Regions from separate parts of the Arthrobacter sp. sptzw32 genome, predicted to be linked through region 1. Evidence: riboswitches for the same ligand, from Rfam matches in the RefSeq annotation. Region 1 holds a riboswitch; each other region holds the start of a gene.
What was found. A riboswitch is a leader RNA that binds a small molecule or an ion and turns the genes downstream of it on or off. The one in region 1 is predicted to bind thiamine pyrophosphate.
Positions count from the first base shown of each region.

Region 2: another riboswitch for thiamine pyrophosphate. It lies ahead of AC5RVN_RS09195 (ECF transporter S component); the one in region 1 lies ahead of AC5RVN_RS01690 (FAD-dependent oxidoreductase).
Region 3: another riboswitch for thiamine pyrophosphate. It lies ahead of thiD (bifunctional hydroxymethylpyrimidine kinase/phosphomethylpyrimidine kinase); the one in region 1 lies ahead of AC5RVN_RS01690 (FAD-dependent oxidoreductase).

Region 1 is NZ_JBNHEZ010000001.1:349,032-356,151, forward strand. It holds gene AC5RVN_RS01680 (RNB domain-containing ribonuclease) at 1-1,151, opposite strand, end outside; gene thiE (thiamine phosphate synthase) at 1,255-1,992, opposite strand; TPP riboswitch at 2,020-2,138, shown strand; gene AC5RVN_RS01690 (FAD-dependent oxidoreductase) at 2,131-3,471, shown strand; gene thiS (sulfur carrier protein ThiS) at 3,468-3,704, shown strand; gene AC5RVN_RS01700 (thiazole synthase) at 3,709-4,518, shown strand; gene AC5RVN_RS01705 (4a-hydroxytetrahydrobiopterin dehydratase) at 4,567-4,905, shown strand; gene AC5RVN_RS01710 (hypothetical protein) at 4,953-5,255, opposite strand; gene AC5RVN_RS01715 (DUF3107 domain-containing protein) at 5,296-5,520, opposite strand; gene AC5RVN_RS01720 (TetR/AcrR family transcriptional regulator) at 5,570-6,235, opposite strand; gene moeB (molybdopterin-synthase adenylyltransferase MoeB) at 6,320-7,120, shown strand, end outside.
Region 2 is NZ_JBNHEZ010000004.1:52,360-59,479, reverse strand. It holds gene AC5RVN_RS09205 (energy-coupling factor transporter transmembrane component T family protein) at 62-862, opposite strand; gene AC5RVN_RS09200 (ABC transporter ATP-binding protein) at 859-2,409, opposite strand; gene AC5RVN_RS09195 (ECF transporter S component) at 2,409-3,032, opposite strand; TPP riboswitch at 3,087-3,227, opposite strand; gene AC5RVN_RS09190 (heme-degrading domain-containing protein) at 3,300-3,842, shown strand; gene AC5RVN_RS09185 (hypothetical protein) at 3,934-4,143, shown strand; gene AC5RVN_RS09180 (DUF4383 domain-containing protein) at 4,266-4,727, shown strand; gene AC5RVN_RS09175 (iron-containing redox enzyme family protein) at 4,804-5,865, shown strand; gene AC5RVN_RS09170 (glycosyltransferase family 2 protein) at 5,862-6,908, shown strand; gene AC5RVN_RS09165 (CDGSH iron-sulfur domain-containing protein) at 6,905-7,120, shown strand.
Region 3 is NZ_JBNHEZ010000002.1:34,413-41,532, forward strand. It holds gene AC5RVN_RS03630 (Rne/Rng family ribonuclease) at 1-2,007, shown strand, start outside; TPP riboswitch at 2,219-2,316, shown strand; gene thiD (bifunctional hydroxymethylpyrimidine kinase/phosphomethylpyrimidine kinase) at 2,324-3,847, shown strand; gene rplU (50S ribosomal protein L21) at 4,111-4,419, shown strand; gene rpmA (50S ribosomal protein L27) at 4,479-4,742, shown strand; gene obgE (GTPase ObgE) at 4,859-6,448, shown strand; gene proB (glutamate 5-kinase) at 6,438-7,120, shown strand, end outside.

The sequences.
Region 1 (7,120 bases):
GACGGAAGGGCCTCCCTCGCCCATCCCGGCACTTCGCCGCCGCTGCTCAAAGCCTCGCAAATCACCAGCACAAAGCGGTCCACCAGCCGGCGCAGCGGGGCGGTGGTGTGCGCATAGGCGGCGCCGATGGCCGATTGCACCGCGTCCTCCGGGACGGACCCGTCAAAGGCCGTGTAGGCGGCGCCCCGGAACAGCATGCCGGCGGAGTGCATGATGGCCAGCTGGCGGGGTTCCGTCGGGTCCAGGCTCCGCAGGTATTCGCCGTAGCTGACTTCGCCGTCCCAGGGCTTGCCCAGGGCCTCGGTCTGCAGCCGGAAGTGATTCAGGGAGCGCTCGTCCGGGGAAGGCATGGTGCGCAGGATGCCCACCTTCCCCGCCAGCATGAGCTGGGCCGCAGCCATTCCGGTCATGAGGGATATCTGTGCGTTCCAGTCCTCCACCGGAAGCTGGGGAGCGGCGGCAATCCGGTAGCCGCCGTCGGGAAGCTGGACGATCTCCTGTTCCGGCATGTTCAGGCTGGCACCGCCGCGGGCCCGCTCCAGCTCCACGCGCTTGAGCCCCACCTCCCTAAGGAGCAGCAGCACCGGGGCCGCGGTGCCGGCGTCGAGCTCGGCCTGCACGCCCTTGTAGCTGAGCTTCGCGCGGCTGCGCATCCGGGCCCGCTTTACCGCTACGGACTGCACCCCGGCGGCGCTGTCCAGGCGGAAGTCCCAGACGAACGCGGAGCAGTCCTGGCCGGGGAGGAGGCTTCCGGCCTGTTCGCTGATGACCTCCGGATGCAAGGGGATCCGCCCATCGGGGGCATAGAACGTCTGGCCGCGCCGGCGCGTTTCCGCGTCCAGGGGCCCGCCGGGGGCCACGAAGGCGGGCACATCCGCAATGGCATACAGCACGTGGTAGCCGTCGCCGTCCGGCTCGATGAACAGGGCCTGGTCCAGGTCCGTCGACGACGCCGGATCGATGGTGATGAATTCGATGCCGGTGAGGTCATGGCTGGGGAGCTGCAGGGACTCGACGGCCGCCTTTGCGTCAGCCACCGCGTCCTCCGGGTAGGCGCCCGGCAACTCCAGCTCGGTCCGCAGGGCGCTCAGGGCCGCCTCGAGCGCGTTGTTGTGCTCGTGGACGTTGGGAGCCAGCCGATGGTGTGACACGAAAATCAGCCTAGCCCGAATCCCGGCCATAATGCAGGTGCCGGGCCCGGATCACCCCACGTTGCTGATCCCGCCGCGGACGCCGTCGCTCGGGCGCCCGAAGTCAGGGCTTCCGGGCGTCCAGCGCCGCGAGTAGCGCAGCGGCGGCCGCTGCCGGATCGGAAGCTTCCGTAATGGCGCGGACCACCACGATCCTGCGCGCGCCTGCAGCCACCACCTGCTCCACGTTGCCATGGTCAATGCCCCCAATCGCGAACCAGGGGAGGCCGTCGTCGGACTGCCCTTCCAGGCCGGCCGTCCGCGCAGCTTCTGCGGCGTACTTCACCAGGTCGAGCCCTACCGCGGCCCGTCCCGGTTTGGTGGGGGTAGCCCAAACCGGGCCTACACAGAAGTAATCCAAGCCTGCCGGAGCCGAGGCTGCAGCCAGGGCGGCGTCCACCTGCGCCGGGCTGTGGCTGGAGAGGCCAATGGCGGCATTGCCGTTGAGCAGGGTCCGCGCAGCCTCGAGGGGCAGATCCTTTTGGCCGATATGGAACACCGGGGCACCGGACAATACGGCGATATCCGCCCTGTCATTGACGGCCCAAAGCCGGCCGTGCCGCTCTGCCGCTTCCTTGAGGACGGCCAGCAGTTCGAGCTCCTCGGCTGCCTCGATGTTCTTGTCCCTGAGCTGGATGATGTCCACGCCACCGGAAAAAGCGGCATCAACGAAATCCCCGAAATCCCCGCGGTCCGTGCGCGCATCGGTGCAGAGATAAAGGCGGGCAGCGTGAAGGCCGTTGCTGATCTTCGCGCTGCCAAGGACGTCAGTGCCGGCGGCAGGGGCGTGGGACACATTCATGGACCAAAGCCTAGTTCCTCTACACTGGCCTCGTACTGCGGGAGCCCGCGGCAGCTGTCACAAAGCGCCGGGCTGAGAGGGCGTCAGAGCCGACCGCTTGACCTGATCCGGTTAATGCCGGCGTAGGGAAGGAGACACATGGGCGCACCTTCAGGCAGCTCTCTCAACGCCCAGTCCGGGCGGGCGGACAACATCGTCCACGCCGACGTCGCCGTCATCGGCGGCGGAGTCATCGGCCACAGCATCGCGTGGGAGGCGCAGCGCTCCGGCCGCGCAGTGGTGGTCATCGACGACGCGCCGGGGTCGGGGGCGAGCTGGGCTGCCGCAGGAATGCTGGCTCCGGTGAGCGAGCTGCACTACCAGGAGGAGGACCTCCTGGAATTCATGCTGGAGGCCTCCGTACGCTGGCCGGCTTTCGCCGCCGGCCTCGCTGCAGCTTCAGGGACAGATCCGGGATACATTACGACGCCGACCCTCGCCGTGGGAGCCGACGCCGGGGACCGCCGCGCCCTGATGGACCTGCGCACAGTCCAGCAGGCGAACGGCCTCTCCGTTGAACCGCTCACCGTCCGGGCAGCGCGGCAGCGGGAGCCGCTGCTCAGTCCCGGGATTTCCTGTGCACTGGACACCCCGGCGGACCACCAGGTGGATCCGCGGCTGCTGGTGGCCTGCCTGCAGGCCGCCCTGGCCGGCGGGCGTGCGGGTAACGGAGGCGGGAGCAGGGGCCGCGCCGCAGGGCACGGCACCGCAGCAGCCGGCGCCGTCGACGGTTATGCAGTCCCTGCCCGCGCGGCCGGGCTGCTGTGGCAGAACGGAAGGGTCGCCGGGGTACGCCTGGCAGGCGGGGGTGCCGTGTTGGCCGCCGAAACGGTGGTGGCGAACGGGCTGCACGCGGCAGCGCTGGAAGCACTGCCCGGCAATCTGCATCTGCCGCTGCGGCCCGTCTACGGGGACATCCTGCGCCTTGCCGTTCCCAAGCATGTGCAACCCCTGGTCACGTCCACCGTCCGCGGGCTGGTGCACGGCGTCCCGGTCTACATCGTCCCGCGCCGGGACGGCACAGTGGTGGTCGGGGCAACCCAGCGCGAGGATGCCCCCTCGGCCGCTGATGCCGTTTCCGCCGGCGGCGTATACCAGCTGCTCCGGGACGCGCTGGTGCTGGTCCCCGCCGTCGCCGAACTTGAACTGCTGGAAGCCACCGCCCGGGCCCGCCCCGGAACGCCGGACAACGCACCGCTGCTCGGGCGGGTACCCGCGGCGTCCGGGCCGGCCGGCCGGGACGCCCGTTATGTCGCCGGGCTCATCATTGCCACCGGCTTCTTCCGCCACGGAGTCCTGCTGGCTCCGGCGGCTGCCGCCGTCTGCCGGGACCTTTTGGACGGCGGGCCGGACCCGCGGTGGGCGGCCTTCAACCCTGGCCGTTTCTCCCGCTCCGGCTACCCGTCCACCAACCGCTTACGCCAAAAGGAAACAGCATGAACATCACCTTGAACGGAACCCGGCACCTTGTACCCGAGGGCGCCTCCATAAGCGCGCTCGTCAGCGAGGTCACCGGACGCCCCCTCGCTGCCACCGGCCAGGCCACCGACGGCCGGAAGCTTGGCGTGGCTGTCGCGCACAACTCGGAGGTAGTGCCGCGCAGCCAGTGGTCCGCCATCGCGCTCGCGGACGGCGACGAAGTCGAGCTCGTCACGGCCGTACAGGGAGGCTGACACCATGACCGAAACCATCACCACCTCAAGCTCAACCGGCCAGGACGATCCGCTGGTGATCGACGGTGTCGCGCTGACCTCCCGGCTCATCATGGGCACCGGCGGTGCCCCCAGCCTTGACGGCCTGGGAGCGGCCCTCCTGGCCTCCGGAACCGCCCTGACCACCGTGGCCATGCGGCGGTACTCCACCGCGGAAACGGGTTCACTATTCCAGCTGCTCATGGACCACGGCATCCGCGTACTGCCCAACACCGCCGGCTGCTTTACTGCCCGGGACGCCGTGCTGACCGCCGAACTGGCCCGTGAGGCGCTGGAAACAGATTGGGTGAAACTGGAAGTCATTGCCGACGAACAGACCCTGCTGCCGGACGCCGTCGAACTGGTGGACGCCACGGAGCAGCTCGTCAACAGGGGATTCAAGGTTTTTGCGTACACCAACGACGACCCTGTCCTTGCCCTGCGGCTCGAGAACCTCGGGGCCACTGCCGTGATGCCGCTGGGGGCACCGATCGGCACGGGACTGGGCATCCTAAACCCGCACAATATCGAGCTGATCGTCTCCCGCGCCTCAGTGCCGGTGGTTCTGGACGCCGGCATCGGCACTGCCTCGGACGCAGCCCTGGCCATGGAACTGGGCTGCGACGCCGTCCTGCTGGCCACGGCCGTGACCCGGGCACAGAATCCTGCCCTGATGGGGGAAGCCTTCAAACACGCAGTGATCGCCGGTAGGCTGGCACAAGCGGCCGGCAGGATACCGCGCCGCGAACATGCACTGGCGTCCTCGGCCATGGAGGGCCGGGCCGAGTTCCTGTAGGCCTCCCCCCTGGTGCTGCGGGCGCCGGCCACCAGGCAAGGAGCAGCTATGGCCGGCAAGGACGTTCTTTCTCCCGAGCGGCTCGAGGACGCCCTGGCGGTCCTGCCGGACTGGCAGTACAGCGGGGGTGCGCTGGTGACCTCATACACACTGCCGACGGCGGCTGCCGCGCTTGAGCTGATTGCCGCCGTCGGGCGCCTCTCCGAGGAGCAAAACCACCACCCTGACCTGGAGTGGCGGTACAACCTGGTGTACCTCCGGTATACCTCCCACGATGCCGGGGGAGAGGTCACGGCCCGCGACGTGCGCGCGGCCGAGGCAGTACGTGAAGCTGCAGCCGCGCTGCAGGCGGTTGCCGAGCCTAAGAAGCATCCCGCCGGCTCTTAACCGCCTGTGCCACTGCCTCGGGCAGTGGCCACAGTATTGCGGTCCGGTTAGAGCTTTAGGGCGGCAGTAAGCCGTTCCAGGTCATGCCTGGCCCTTGTGCGTCCCAGATAGAGGACAACGGCCACCGCCGCCGCAGTACCCAAAATAATGGGGAGGACCCACGGCAGCCACGTCATTCCCGGCCGGTACCCGAAGCCCGCAGCCATCAAAATGATCCAGGTAACAGCCCCGACACCCACACTGACGGCGGCGGGAAGGACTGCCCCGTATTTTGTGTGCCGTTTGTCATTGGCCCAGACGATGAAACCTGCAGCTGCTGTTACCAGCACCACGATGGTCAGCGAAAGCATGGCTCTCCTTGGAATGCCGGCCCCGGGCCGGGGCGCGGGACTAGAACTGGCCGAAACCTACGCGGCGGACTTCTTCGGCTCCGATCTCTACGTAGGCGAGGGCCTTGCCGGGAACAATGATCAGGCGTCCCTTGTCATCCTTGAGCCGCAGTTCGCTGCCGCTGGTGATGGCTTCCTCCACAACTTTGGCTACGGAGTCTGCGTCCTGGACAGATTCCAGCACAATCTCGCGGCCAACATTCTGCACGCCGATCTTAATTTCCACAGGGGCCTCCCAGCCGTTCACGTTTCTCGGGTTATGTCTTATTTGTAGTCTAGGACTCTTTGGGGAAGCGAGAGATTCCGCGCCAAGCTAAACGGTAGATGAGGTCGCTGGCCACATCCAGGTCCAGGTTCCCGTCTGTTTCGAGCCAGTACCGGGCACTGACCTGCGCCATCCCGGCAAGCCCGCGTCCCAGCAGCTCTGCCTCCAGGTGGGGAAGCTTTGTGTCCTCCGCGATGACGTGGGCAATGGCATCGGCAAACGTCCGGTTGAAGGTTTCCAGCCGTGAGCTGACGTCCGGATCGTTAATGAGGTCTGATTCGAAAACCAGCCGGTGGGCCTGGTCATCGTTGGCGATGAACTGGAAGTAGGCACGCATCACGGCCTGAACACGTTCGTCGTTGTCCGTGGTGGAGTTCAGCGCTCCCAGCATCAGTTCCGTGAGGGACGCCAGGTGGCTCTCGAGCAGGGCAAGGTACAGTTCCCGCTTCGAGGGAAAGTGCTGGTACAGGACAGGTTTGCTGACATGGGCGGTTTCGGCGATTTCGTCCATGGCGGCGCCGTGATAACCGTTGGCAACAAAGACTTCCTGTGCTGCGGTAAGAAGTTGTGCTCGCCGTTCGTCCCTTGGAAGCCGGGCGGACCGTTGCCCCGCGGGGCGCGAAGCGGTTTGGGGTTCGGCTGCGGACGGGCGGTCAGCCCGTGCTTCATGGACCACAGTTGTCCTTCTTTCCCTTGCAGTTACCCCCACTCTACTTCGGGGTAATATGACCCGGCGGTATCCTGGGGCATACATTGAAGTATGGCTTCGTCATTCACGGCAAATGTTTCGGCTGTCTCACTGAATCCCCTGGTTGAACCGGCGGATGCGCTCACTCCTGGCGAGGTGGAGCGCTACTCGCGGCACCTCATCATTCCCGAGATCGGCGCGCTGGGGCAGCGGCGGCTGAAAAACGCAAAAGTACTGGTGATCGGCGCCGGCGGGCTCGGATCACCCGCGCTGCTCTACCTGGCGGCCGCCGGGGTGGGAACAATCGGAATCATCGACGACGACGCCGTTGACCTCAGCAACCTGCAGCGCCAGGTCATCCACGGCGTGGCGGACGTGGGCCGGCCGAAGATTGAATCGGCGCGGGACGCCATCGCCGCCCTCAATCCGCTGGTGGACGTCCGGCTGCATAACGTCAGGCTCGATGCCTCCAACGCCCTGGAGCTGTTCGCCGGCTACGACCTCATTCTGGACGGTGCCGACAACTTTGCCACCCGCTACCTGGTGAATGACGCCGCCGCCATCCTTGGCAAGCCATACGTGTGGGGCTCCATTTTCCGGTTTGACGGGCAGGTGAGTGTCTTTTGGGAAAAGCACGGGCCCACCTACCGTGACCTCTATCCTGAAGCGCCGCCGGCGGGCTCCGTTCCGTCCTGCGGCGAGGGCGGCGTGTTCGGGATGCTCTGCGCAGCCGTGGGGTCGCTGATGGTGACTGAGGCAGTGAAGCTGATTACCGGCGTCGGACGTTCATTGCTGGGCAGGGTAGCCCTATTCGACGCCCTGGGCGGCAGCTGGCGGGAGATCCGCGTGTCCAAGGACCCGGCAGCAGAGCCC
Region 2 (7,120 bases), on a different contig from region 1:
TGCAGTCAGCCTCCTGCGGGCGGCCCGAACGTTTGATGTGTAGGACAGCAGGGCAGACCACTCAGCTCCCCAGCCACACCATGTTCCACGTGCCCGCCCAGACGGCCGCAGCAAAGGCCGCGCCGGCCATCAGCACGCCTCCACCGAGCACGCACAGGTCCAGCCCGCTGTAGGTGGATTCCCGCGCCCACGTCCGCCGCCCGCCGCCGAAACCACGCGCCTCCATGGTCACGGCCAGCCTTGAGGCACGGCGGATGGCCTGAACCAGGAGACCGAAGCTCTGCCCCATCGTGGCCTTTACCCGCTGCAGGGCACTGCCGCGGGAACCTACGCCCCGGGCCCGCCGGGCCATGCCGATGGTCTGCCATTCCTCCGCCATCAGCCCCACCAGGCGCATGGCGGCCAAAGTCCCCAGCACGAACCGGTGCGGGAGGCGTGCTTTTTGCGCCAGCGCATCGGCCAGGTCCGTGGGGTCAGTGCAGCTCATCAACAGCACCGCCGGGAGCGCGATTGCCAGGCCACGCAGCATAAACCCGACCCCCAGCTCCAGCGACCCCTCGCTCATGGTCCAGATGCCGACGTCGATCAGCGTTTTTCCGCTGTCCACCGCCAGGATGGAGGTACTCCAGCCGCCTACGGCTGCGGCAAGGATCAGCGGCCACCCCCGCTGCCACAGCAGCGTCAGGGTGAGGCCCGCCAATGGGAACAGCAGGAACTCGAACGCCAGCGCCACGGAAGCGGAAACCCAGTCAATGGACAGTGCAAGGACGGCGGTGATCAGGAAGACGGCCGCGAACTTGCTCAGCGGGTTGGCCCGGGTCAGCAGCGCACTGTTGCCGCGCAGGTTCAGCTCCTGTCTCATCGCACTACCGGCTCTGCTGCCAGGCGCAGTTCCGTTCCACCCAGCGCCGCCGTGAACTCAGCATCGTGGGTCACGGATACCACGGCTGTGCCGGCGTCCAGGAGTTCAGAGAGGAACGATGCCAGCTCAGCCCACGTGTTGGCGTCCTGCCCGAAGGTGGGTTCGTCCAGGATCAGGACCTGCGGATGCGCGGCCAGGACCGTTGCTACGGAAAGCCGACGCTTCTCGCCGCCCGAAAGTGTGTAGGGGTTCGCATCAACCAGTTCGGTGAGCCGAAGCCGCTCCAGCAGCTCATCCACCCGCTCTTCCCCGTGCCCGAGGTGGCGCGGACCAAAGCGCAGTTCGTCCAGCACGTTCCCGGTCACGAACTGGTGCTCAGGTTCCTGGAAAACGGTGCCCATGCGTTCAATCAGCTGCTCCGCCTTCCACTTGTACGGGTCGATTCCCGCCCCACGGCTAAGCGCCAGGGTGGCCGAAACTTTCCCGGCAACGGGCTCCAGCAGCCCGGCGAGGGTCAGCGCAAGGGTGGACTTTCCTGCGCCGTTGGGTCCGGTGATGGCCAGCGCCCGCCCTGCCCGGACCTGCGCCGAGATGCCTTGCCGGACCGGTACTGGCGGCAGTTTGCGCAAGCCCTTGCGGCGGGCACGTTCACGGGATACGGCCAGGTTTTCGGCGGCAAGCAGCAGGTCCCCGGAGCCGGGAGCCGGATCCGCCGTGCGTGGGCGGGTGGCCGGAACATACCCGGGCACCCAGACCCCGGCCGCAATGAGCATGCTCCGGGCTTCGCCGAGAACCTGGTCCGGAGGCCCGTCCAGGAGCACCCCCGGGTCGGTCGAAGAACCGGGCTGCAGCACCACAATGCGGTCCACCAGGTCCTTCCAGACGGAGACGCGGTGCTCCACCACCACCAGGGTTGCTCCGGTTTTGTCGAGACAGCGCCCGACGGCGTCGCGCACCTCCACCACCCCGGCGGGATCCAGGTTGGCTGTCGGCTCGTCGAGGAGAAGCAGCCCCGGCCGCATCGCAAGGATGCCGGCCAGGGCCAGCCGCTGTTTCTGGCCGCCTGACAGTGCAGACGTTGGATGGTCCAGCGGCAGGTGGGACAGCCCGACGTCGTCCAAAGCCTCGTGCACCCGGGTCCAGATACGGTCCCGGGGCACAGCAAGGTTCTCGGCACCGAAGGCCACGTCGTCCCCCACCCGTGACAGGACCACCTGTGTCTCCGGGTCCTGCTGCATCAACCCGGCACGGCCGCGCTGATCGCGGGGGGAGGCGCCGTCGACCAGCAGCGAACCCGACTCGTCGGAGTCGCCGGCCTCGCCGTCGTCGTTCGCATCCCCCAGCACCCCCGCCAACGCATGGAGGAGCGTGGACTTGCCGGCTCCGGACGGGCCAAGCAGGAGCACGCGCTCCCCTGGCCGGATGTCCAGGTCAAGGGCACGGACAGCAGGCCTGGAACGCCCGGCATGCCGCCAGCCCCAGCCGCGCGCGGTGACGGCAGCCGGGCGCGCCGCCACGGACGCGCCGTGGACGGAAGGCGCTGCCATCAGGAGAAAACCGGCTCCGTGGCTGCCTTCCGCGAGGCAAAGGAGCTCAGGACACCGGTCCTGGCCAGGCCGCGGGTGGCGATCCATGACAGCGCCCCGGCGATGACGGCACCGGAGATCGCGGTGAAGATAATGTACGCAAGCTTGTCGCCGCCCGAGTAGGCAATGTTCCAGCCCCAGGGAGCAAAGGAGTCATTGAGGCCGCAGAACAGCCCGGCAGCAGCACCGGCGAGGAGGGACGCCGGCAGGTTGAACTTCCGGTACACGAAAATCGCGAAAATGATTTCCGCACCCAGGCCCTGGACGAAGCCGGAGAACAGCACCGAGGCACCGTACTGCGAACCCATCAGCAGTTCACCGGTGGCTGCCACGGTTTCGCAGAACAGGGCGGCGCCCGGTTTGCGGATGATCAGCATGCCCAGCACCGCCGGGATCATCCAGCCGCCGGCGATCAGTCCGGTAAGCGGCGGGTAAAGGGCGTTCATCGGCGCAGACACTGCTGCGGCACCCTGGGACCACGCCCAGAAAATGACGCCGCCTGCGATGGCGATCAACGCCGCCACCACGATGTCCACAACGCGCCAGGACCTGCTGGTGGTCTTCTTGATTGCTGTAGTTGCCATGCGATCCTCCTGAGGAACAGGAGGGGAAAGAACCGCAGCGGCAAACCACTGCGGAGCTTCGAGAACTCGACTCCCTTGCGCCGGTACTAACCGGATCAGGTTCGAGGGTCTGCGGCTGTCCGCACTCTCAGCGCCCACCTGCGGCTCCTGGCTTGGCCAGTGATGCCCGACGGCGGCGCTCCCCTGTCGTTGAATGATTCTGTGAGTAAATAATTGCCCTTGTGGGCGGGGTCCAGTTTACACCGGAGGAAGGGTAGATTGTGGGCCATGACCGCCAATTCACCGCATGTGACTGAGTTCGATCCGGATTCGGATGCCGTCCAGCCGGAGGGATCGCTGCAGGCCCTTATCGCCCGAATAGAGGGCGAAATCCGGGAGCTCCAGTTTCCAGGCTTCTCCATGGACGACGCACTGAACCTGGGGCTGCTGCTTGTGGAGTTGGGGAAGGAGGGCCAGTTCCCCATCGCGATAGACATCACCAAGGGTGAGCAGGTCCTGTTCCATGTCGCCCTGGCGGGGGCCACCCCGGACAACGAGCACTGGATCCGCGCCAAACAGAGAACGGCGGCCCGGTACGAGGTGCCCTCCCTGCTGGTGGGGCTGCGCGCCCGGACCCGCGGCGGACGGATCGAAGACCAGGGCTGGTTTGATCAGCGCCGGTATGCGGCACATGGCGGCTCCTTCCCGGTATATGTCGCCGGAGTGGGAGCGGTGGCTACGGTCACTGTTTCAGGGCTTCCCCAGGTGCAGGACCATGACCTGGTGGTACAGGCGCTGCGCGAGATCCTCAGCTCCATGCGAACGGACTGACGCGGGTTCCCAACCAGGGCGATGGACTCCCCTTGGATGCCGGGAGTACATTCGAGACGGGTGGCGGAAGTTCCAAACAGGAGGGGGCGCCATGCTCGGTAATACAGCCGAAAACCAGGTGCGGGCAGCGGTGGACAAGGCCGAGGAAGAAATGATTTACATCGGCCCCGACCACCCCTACTATCCTTTGCTGGCTGAACTGGTATCCGCCGTCGGAAACGCCTGGCAGCAGGGGTATGAGCACGGCCGCCGCGGCGGGCACCAGCCAAACCCCTACGTGTGGATCGTCCCGGAAGGGTGAGCCCGCCGGCTGCGCGGACGCTGCCGGCAGTGGCCGGCGGGCAGCAGCACCGGCAGGCGCACTTAGCTTTTATTAGTAACCATGCTTACTATGTTGTCTCCAGGCTTTTGAGGAGACAGGTCATGACAGTCAGCACCCGGGCCACCGGCGCGAGGACGGGCCTGCAGAAGGCTGCCTTCGTAACCGGCGCCCTCTTCCTGCTGGTGGGTGTCCTGGGGTTTGTCCCCGGGATCACCAGCAACTACGACTCCCTGGGCATGGCCGGACAGGGCTCCGGAGCCCTGCTGTTGAACCTCTTCCAGGTGTCGGTCCTTCACAATATCGTGCACCTTGCCTTCGGGGCGGCCGGACTGCTGCTGGCCCGGACCCACCAGAAGGCACGAAGCTTCCTGATCTACGGGGGCGTCGTGTACCTGGTTCTCTGGCTTTACGGCTTCCTGGTGGGGGACGAAACTCCCGCCAACTTTGTCCCACTCAACGGCGCCGACAACTGGCTCCACCTGGCCCTGAGTTCGACCATGATCATTCTCGCCATCCTGCTGGCCCCCCGAACCACCCCGCGGCGCAGCCGCGGCGCAACCTGAACGACCGCCCTGACCGAAACCGCCACCGTCGACGGCCAAGCACCCGGCAGCACCGCTGCCGCCCTAAGGAGCAATCATGAAGATCCCTGAACCCCGAGGTCCCATCAGCACCGCCCTGTTCCGGGTCCTGGCAGCAACAGCCGGGGCCGGTGACAGCTCCCCCGCCGTTGAGGAACTGCGCCGGCTGGTGGTGACACAGCTGGGCACGGCCACCGACATCATCGGCGACGACGACGTCCAGCTGGCACTTTTCTCCCTCTACGAGCTGCACTACTCCGGCCTTGAAGGTGTCAGTGATGAGTGGGAGTGGGAGCCGGGCCTCATCCAGGTCCGCCGCCTGCTCGAAAGGCCTTTCGAAGAGGCGCTCCGGGCAGCCGCCCAGTCGGCAGCCGGGGAGCTGGACCTCCCCCCTGCCGCGGAAATGACCAGCGACGCCGTGGCCGACGTCCTCTTCGGCCTGGCCGCCACGGACACCGGTCCCAGCGTGTCCCGGTATGTGGCCAAGAAGGCAACCCTGGACCAGCTCAAGGAGTTCCTGGTCCACAAGTCGGTCTACCAGCTCAAGGAAGCGGACCCGCACACCTGGGCCATTCCCCGGCTTACCGGCAGGGCGAAGGCTGCACTGGTGGAGATCCAGGCGGACGAGTACGGCGGAGGGCGCCCGGACCGCATGCACAGCGCGCTTTTTGCCCGCACCATGCGGGGCCTGGGGATGGACGATCACTACGGCGCCTACGTGAACGCCGTCCCCGCCGTCTCCCTCGCGGCGGTCAACATGATGTCCCTGTTCGGGCTCAACCGGCGGCTGCGCGGCGCAATCACCGGGCATCTGGCCATCTATGAGATGACCTCTTCCCAGCCCAACCGGCTGTATGGCAGCGGTTTCCGCCGTCACGGCTTCGACGCCGAGGTGACCCACTACTTCGACGAACATGTGGAAGCCGACGCGGTCCACGAGCAGATCGCCGGCCGCGACCTCGCAGGAGGACTCGTGGAGGCCGAACCCGAGCTGCTCGGGGACGTCCTGTTCGGGGCGACAGCCGTGATGGCCGTTGACGGCAGGCTCTCGTCACACCTTTTGGCGTGCTGGGAGAACGGGCAGACCTCGCTGAGGGCGGCAGTGCCGGCAGCAGCGTGAGTACCACAGCCCTGGGGCAGCCTGCGGAGTACATCCTGCCGCTGCGCTGGACCGATGATTCGGGCCTGCCGGAGCTGGTTGCCTATCTCGAGCGACTCGGCGGGTGGATCCCGGTGACCATCGTGGACGGGTCCGGTCCGGAGCTGTTCGAGCGGCACCGGGACGCTTTCCCGCCTGTTGTCCGCCATATCCGCCCGGAGGGTGCCGGTAACGGAAACGGCAAGGTGGCCGGCGTGGTGACGGGCGTCCGGGCCGCCCGGGCGGAACTGCTGGTGATAGCCGACGACGACGTGCGCTACACGCGCGAATCACTCACCGCCGCCGTTAGTCACCTCGCGTCTGCGGACGTTGTGAGGCCGCAGAACTACTTCGATCCCCTGCCCTGGCACGGGTGGTGGGACACGTCCAGGTCCCTGATCAACCGGGCATGGTCGGCAGACTTCCCGGGTACGCTGGCCGTGCGCCGGAGCGCGCTGCTGGCAACCGGCGGCTACGATCCGGTGCTTTTCGAAAACCTGGAGCTGATCAGGACCGTCAAGGCAGCGGGGGGCAGGGAGAAAATCGTTCCGGACCTGTTCGTTGCCCGCACGCCGCCCGAGCCGCGGCACTTCCTCAAGCAGCGCACCCGGCAGGCCTACGACAACTTCGCCCAGCCCCGCCGTCTCGCCGCCGAGCTGTCCCTGCTTCCGGCCATTGCCGCCGCAGCCTGCCTTCCTGGAAAACACCGCGGGCGCGTACTGATGGGATTGGCTGCGGCGCCTGTCATCATTGCCGAAATCGGGCGGCGGCGGCACAGGGGGACTACCGTTTTTCCCTTCCGTGCAGTCTGGTGCGCCCCGCTCTGGGTTGCTGAGAGGGCTGTCTGCATCTGGATCGCACTCGCCTTCCGCCTCAGCGGGGGTGTGCCTTACGCGGGGTCGCGGCTCAAGACCGCGGCGCACTCGGAGGCCGAGCTTCGCCGCCGGCACTCGGGAAGACTTGCCGGCTTCCGCCACCAGGAAAACCAAACGTCCGCCCCCACCCCCGACCAGGAGCAGCCATGAACCAGGAATCCGCCGACAGCTCGATCGTGGTATGCCCCGACGGGCCGTTGATTGTCCGCGGTGACTTCGAAATAGTGACGCCCTCAGGGGACCCGGTTCCCCGCCAACGCCAGACAGTCGCCCTGTGCCGCTGCGGCGCGTCGGCCATCAAACCCTACTGCGACGGTACGCACAAAATGATCAAGTTCCGGACGGAACCGCCCGGCAGCTGA
Region 3 (7,120 bases), on a different contig from region 1:
GCCGCCTTCGTGGACATCGGGCGCGGCCGGAACGCCGTCCTTTACGCCGGTGAGGTGAACTGGGAAGCCGTCAACCTCGAGGGCAAGCAGCGCCGTATCGAAAATGCGCTCAAGTCCGGTGATACCGTGCTGGTCCAGGTGACCAAGGACCCCGTGGGACACAAGGGCGCACGCCTGACCAGCCAGATCTCACTCCCCGGCCGCTACCTGGTGTTCGTGCCCGGCGGTTCCATGACCGGCATCTCGCGCAAACTGCCCGACGTAGAACGCAACCGCCTCAAGCGCATCCTCAAGGACCGGCTCCCGGAGCAGGCGGGCGTCATTGTCCGCACCGCCGCCGAGGGAGCGTCCGAGGAAGAGCTGACACACGACATCAACCGCCTGCGCGCGCAGTGGGAAGGCATCGAAAGCCAGTCGAAGTCCACCAAGATCCTTGCTCCTGAGCTGCTGTACGGCGAACCGGACCTCACCATCAAGGTGGTCCGTGACGTCTTCAACGAAGACTTCTCCAAGCTGATCGTTTCGGGCGAGGAAGCCTGGGACACCATCGAGGCGTACGTCACCTATGTGGCGCCGGACCTGGTGGGACGCCTCGAAAAGTGGACCAAGGACCAGGACATCTTCGCTGCCTGGCGCATTGACGAGCAGATCCACAAGGCGCTGGAGCGGAAGGTCTTCCTCCCGTCCGGCGGTTCGCTGGTGATCGACCGCACCGAAGCCATGACCGTGGTGGACGTCAACACCGGCAAGTTCACCGGCAGCGGCGGCAACCTCGAAGAGACGGTGACCAAAAACAACCTCGAGGCTGCTGAGGAAGTGGTCCGCCAGCTCCGCCTCCGCGACATCGGCGGCATCATCGTCATCGACTTCATCGACATGGTCCTTGAATCCAACCGCGACCTCGTTCTGCGCCGCATGGTGGAATGCCTGGGACGCGACCGCACCAAGCACCAGGTTGCCGAAGTGACCTCCCTTGGCCTGGTGCAGATGACGCGAAAGCGGATGGGCACCGGACTCCTGGAAGTCTTCGGCGAGCAGTGCGAAGCGTGCGCCGGCCGCGGCGTCGTCACCCATGACGACCCCGTTGAGCACCGGCGGGCCAACATCGTGGCCGCCGAACACCACGTCCAGCGGACCGACAGCCGGCCGGAACCCCGCAGCGAAGGCCACCGCAATGACGCCCCGCGCATCGACAGCAGCCAGGCCGGCGTGCGTCCGGACCGGAAGCGGCGGCGGGGCCGTGGCGGCCAGCAGCCCGAGGTTGCCCCCGCGCCTGCCGTGCCCGTCCACACAGTCCAGCCCGACCCCTCTGACGCTGAGCGGCACGCGAAGGCGGAAGCCACCCGGCTGGCCCTTGCCAACATCGCCGCCGCCGCGCATGCAGCCCACTTGCACGACGACGAAGTGGCCGCAGCCAGGCAGGCTGCCGCGGACCATTCCGCGCCCGCCCCTGCCCCGGCTCCCGCAGTGGAAACAAACCGCGACGACGATGCGCGCCCGGCCGCCGTGCTGACCTTCGGCGGCGAGAAGGTGGTGCTGCCGTTCGTTGACCATGCTGAGGAGCAGCCGCAGAAGCCCGCACTGACCCTGGACCGGCTTGCCGAAGCGTTCGCCCACCTGGGCCAGCCGGCGCCCGCACAAGCGGAGCCTGAGCAGACCGAACCGGAGCAGAAACCGGCGGAGCGCGTGGAGCCGGTACAGCCGGCCCGCGTGCCTGCTGCAGCCGCTGCCGGGGAACCGGCGAAGGACTACACGGACCACACGCTGGAGCAGTCCCGGCAACGGCGCCCGCGGCGCAACCGCAGTGCCAGCCGTGCCCAGGGAGCAGCCAACGAAACCTCCGTGCAGCATCACGAAAGCGTGACGGCAGCCAGCACAGGGCATACCCACGAGGCAAAGGCTCCGGCGCCGGCCGGTGACGGCGGTGCCGGCCTTGAAAAAGCGTCAACAAAGCCCGCAGAGGCGCCCATCATCCTGGGCGTAGGCGTACCGGCCTCGGAGCTCTAGCCGGAGCGCTCACGGGCACGTACCGGCGCGTTTCAACAAGTCCCCGTTCAGTGGACAAAACCCCAGGAATTTCCAGGGGATTTGTCCACTGGGCGGGGACTTTTGCGTGCAGGGCCCGCAGGGCGGGATGCGGAGCTGCGCGCCATCAGCGTGCGGCTTCGGGTCGCAATGTGTCACCTTCAGCCTGGGGCGGGCAAAAAAGCTAGGCTGGGGAACCGACACGGGGTGCCGCGCAGAGAGCCGGCTGAGATTCAGACCCGTTGAACCTGTCCGGTTAGCACCGGCGAAGGGATGTCCTTTGTCTACGACTCTTGTAATGCCCGCAGCCACCCCTGGACCCGCCACTGCGGCGCCGGCATTGCCGGGCCGGCAGGTACCCAGGGTCCTGTCCATCGCCGGCTCGGATCCTTCCGGCGGTGCCGGTATCCAGGCGGATTTGAAAAGCATCGCGGCCCTCGGGGGGTACGGGATGGCAGCCATCACTGCCCTCACAGCCCAGAACACGCACGGAGTAAGGTCCGTTCACGTGCCCCCTGCAGCATTCCTGGCAGAGCAACTCGACGCCATCAGCGACGACATCACCATCGACGCCGTGAAAATCGGAATGCTCGGCAACGCCGACGTCATTGGAACGGTGGCGCAGTGGCTGCAGAAGGTGCGGCCCGCCGTCGTGGTCCTGGACCCAGTGATGGTTGCCACCAGCGGCGACCGGCTCCTGCACGAGTCTGCCGAAACGGTCCTGCGCGAACTCCTGCCGCTGGCACACCTCATCACCCCCAACCTCGCGGAGCTCGCCATGCTTGTGGGCGGGCAGTTGCAGGACAGCTGGGCCGGTGCGCTGGACCAGGGCCGCGCCCTCGCAGCCGCCAGCGGCGCAACCGTACTGGTCAAGGGCGGCCACCTGGACGGCAACGAGTGCCCGGACGCGCTGGTCAACACCCGGGGCCTGCTGTCCCATGAAGTGGTGGAGGTGCCAGGGGAGCGGCTTGCAACGACGAACAGCCACGGCACAGGCTGTTCGTTGTCCTCTGCAATGGCCACCGCCCAGGCGCGGCTGGGGGACTGGGAAGCGTCACTCCGGGAAGCCAAGCCGTGGCTCGCCGGCGCCCTCAAGGCCTCGGGAACCCTGGAGGTGGGGACAGGCAACGGGCCCGTGCATCATTTCCACCACCTGCAGCCGGTGCCGGCGGAAGGCAGCTTCGCGGCGCAGCTGCGGCGTGAGGCGCAGCCGGACCTGGAGGATATCTATGCCCTCGGCTTCATCCGCGACCTGGCTACGGGCAGCCTTCAGGAGCACCAGTTTGAGTACTACCTCGCGCAGGATGCCCTCTACCTCAACGGCTATTCACGGGTTCTGGCAAGGGCGAGTTCGCTGGCGCCCACCGAGGCGGAGCAACTGTTTTGGGCTGCTTCGGCCGGGCAGTGCCTGGAGGTCGAGTCGGAGCTTCACCGCTCCTGGCTGGGCGCGCGCTCGGTCCTGCCCCGGCTCGGCCCCGTCACCAAGTCCTACGTTGACCACCTGACGGCGGCCTCGGCGTCGGGCAGTTATGCGGTCCTCGCGGCGGCAGTCCTGCCCTGCTTCTGGCTGTACGCCGAGGTAGGCGCCACGCTCCACGCCCAGTTTGTTGCCGCCGGTGAACCTTCCGCGCACCCTTACGCGGAGTGGCTGCGCACCTATGCCGACGAAGACTTCGCCGCCGCCACCCGCAGGGCCATTGCCATAGTGGATGAAGCGGGACGCAGGGCCTCCGCTGCCGAGTGGGCCGCCATGATCACGGCATTCAAGCAGTCCTGCCGCCTGGAAGTGGACTTCTTCGACGCGCCGCGCCTCCATGCCTGACACCGTGGCCGCGGCCTTGCCGGTAGTATGGTGGGGCACGGTCCCGAGGCCGGGATTCAGCAGTGGTACTTATCACAGCCAGCCCGCCGGAACCAGCCTCATTTGCGGCCGAAGCCAAAATTAGCGTATTCTGGATCTTCGGTGCTTACGCCAACACTTGGGTTATGACCCCACGGCGTTGAGGCACAGCGAGAAACCAGGCTTTTATTGGCCGGTTCCGCACGCAAATTTTGTAATAAACGTCGAGAGAAGTGAGTTCCCAAGTGGTGTACGCGATTGTCCGCGCAGGCGGCCGCCAAGAGAAGGTTTCCGTTGGAGACTTCGTTACCCTTAACCGCGTCGCCGGTGGAGCTGGCAGCACTATCCAGCTGCCCGCACTGCTCCTGGTTGATGGTGACAAGGTCACCACCGCCGCTGCTGACCTGGCCAAGGTAACTGTTACGGCTGAGATCCTGAACGACCTCCGTGGTCCGAAGATTGTGATCCAGAAGTTCAAGAACAAGACCGGTTACAAGAAGCGCCAGGGTCACCGCCAGGAACTGACCAAGGTCAAGATCACTGGTATCCAGTAACCTTCGTTACTGTTCAGGTTTTTCAGCAGATCCCCAGAATTTAGAGGCAGGCATTTCAAATGGCACATAAAAAGGGCGCGAGCTCCACTCGCAACGGTCGTGATTCCAACGCTCAGTACCTCGGCGTGAAGCGCTTCGGCGGCCAAGTCGTCTCCGCAGGCGAGATCATCGTCCGCCAGCGTGGCACCCACTTCCACCCGGGCGCCGGCGTTGGCCGTGGCGGCGACGACACCCTGTTCGCACTGACCCCGGGAGCCGTTGAATTCGGCACCCGCCGCGGTCGTCGCGTCGTCAACATCGTTGCTGCTGCAGCTGCAGAGTAACAAACAGTTCTGAAGCGGTGGAGCGGGCCAGTTGGCCCGCTCCACTGTTCTTTTAACCGCATTACAATCGTCTTGGCGCCCCGCGGCGTCCAGGAAACAGCATTGAGGAGAACCACGTGGCCAGCTTTGTAGACCGGGTAGTACTGCACGTATCCGGCGGTGCCGGCGGTCACGGATGCGTCTCCGTCCACCGCGAAAAGTTCAAGCCGCTTGGCGGTCCCGACGGCGGCAACGGCGGCAATGGCGGCGACGTGATCCTTCGCGTTGACCACCAGACCACTACCCTCCTTGACTACCACCACGCACCCCACCGCCACGCCACCAACGGTGGCCCGGGCATGGGTGACTGGCGTGGCGGCAAGAACGGCGAAACCCTGATACTCCCCGTCCCTGACGGCACCGTGGTCAAATCCAAGGACGGCACGGTTCTCGCGGACCTCGTTGGTGAAGGCGCCGAATACGTAGCCGCAGCAGGGGGCATCGGCGGCCTCGGCAACGCCGCGCTCTCATCACAAAAGCGCAAAGCTCCCGGGTTCGCCCTGCTCGGTATCGAGGGCGAGTCCAGCGACATCGTCCTGGAGCTTAAGTCGATCGCCGATATCGCCCTGGTGGGCTTCCCGTCCGCCGGCAAGTCCAGCCTCATCGCCGCCATGTCCGCCGCCCGGCCTAAAATTGCTGACTATCCTTTCACCACGCTGGTTCCCAACCTCGGCGTGGTCCAGGCCGGTGACGTGCGCTTCACCATCGCCGACGTTCCTGGCCTCATCGAAGGCGCCAGTGAAGGCAGGGGACTGGGCCACCACTTCCTGCGCCATGTTGAGCGCTGCGCCGCACTGGTCCACGTCCTTGACTGTGGCACCCTCGAGTCGGACCGGGACCCACTCGCCGACCTCGCGATCATTGAGGCCGAACTGGAAAAGTACGCCGTGGACATGAGCTACGCCGGGCAGGACGGGGAAGTTGTTCCGCTGAATCACCGCCCCCGCCTGGTGGCGTTGAACAAAGTGGACCTGCCCGACGGCAAGGACATGGCCGAGTTCGTCCGCCCGGAACTCGAATCCCGCGGCTACCAGGTGTTCGAGGTGTCGGCCACCAGCCATGAGGGCCTCCGCCAGCTCGGCTTCGCCATGGCCGGCATCGTTAAAGCTGCCCGCGAGGCAGTGGCCGCCGCGCCGCCCAAGGTCCAGCCGGCCGTGTTGCGGCCCCGGGCCGTGAATGAATCCGGATTCAGGATCCGCCGCGAGGAAAAGGGCCTGGAGCCGCTGTTCCGCGTCCTGGGAGAGAAGCCGGAGCGCTGGGTCAAGCAGACGGACTTCACCAACGAGGAAGCCATCGGCTACCTGGCCGACCGGCTGGCCAAGCTCGGTGTGGAGACGGAGTTGTTCAAGCAGGGCGCCAAGCCCGGCGACACCGTGGTGATCGGCGGGGACGACGGCGTCGTCTTCGACTGGGAACCCACCATGATGGCGGGCGCGGAACTCCTGGCCTCTCCCCGCGGCACCGACATCCGTTTTGCCGACATCGGTGACCGTCCCACGCGCGGCCAGAAGCGCGAAGAGCAGCAGGAACGCAAGGATGCCAAGGCCGCCGCCCGCGCCGAGCTGGAAGCGGAACGCAAGGCCGGCATCTGGACCGAGTCCGTCAGCAGCCGCAGGGTGGCCAAGCCCCTCAAGGAGAGTGGACTGGACGCAGGCGATGAGTTCTAAGGCCGGGGCTGCGGAACCGCTCACCCGGTCCGTAGACAGGAGCGTCCTTGCGAACGCCGGCCGCGTTGTGGTCAAGGTGGGCTCGTCGTCACTGACAAGCATCAAGGGCGGCATCTCCGAGGAGTCCCTGACGGCCTTGGCGGACGCCCTGGCCGCCAAGCGGAATGCGGGGACCGAGATCATCCTCGTCTCCTCCGGCGCCATTGCCGCCGGCCTGGCTCCGCTGGGCCTTGCCAAGCGTCCCCGCGATCTCGCCACGCAGCAGGCAGCGGCGAGTGTTGGGCAGGGCCTGCTGATGGCCCGCTATACCCAGGCCTTCGGTGCACACGGTGTCACCGTCAGCCAGGTCCTGCTCACCGCCGAGGACCTGATGCGGCGCAGCCAGCACACCAATGCGTTCCGCGCCCTGGACCGGCTGCTCAACCTTGGCGTGGTCCCGGTGGTCAATGAAAATGACACTGTAGCCACGCACGAAATCCGGTTCGGCGACAACGACCGCCTCGCAGCCCTGGTGGCCCACCTGGTGCGCGCGGACGCGCTGGTGCTGCTCTCCGACGTCGACTCCCTGTACGACGGACCGCCCTCGCTCGGTGCCAAGAGGATTCCGCTCGTGGAAGGCCCCCACGACCTTGACGGCGTGTCCATCGGCAAGACCGGCAAAGCCGGTGTTGG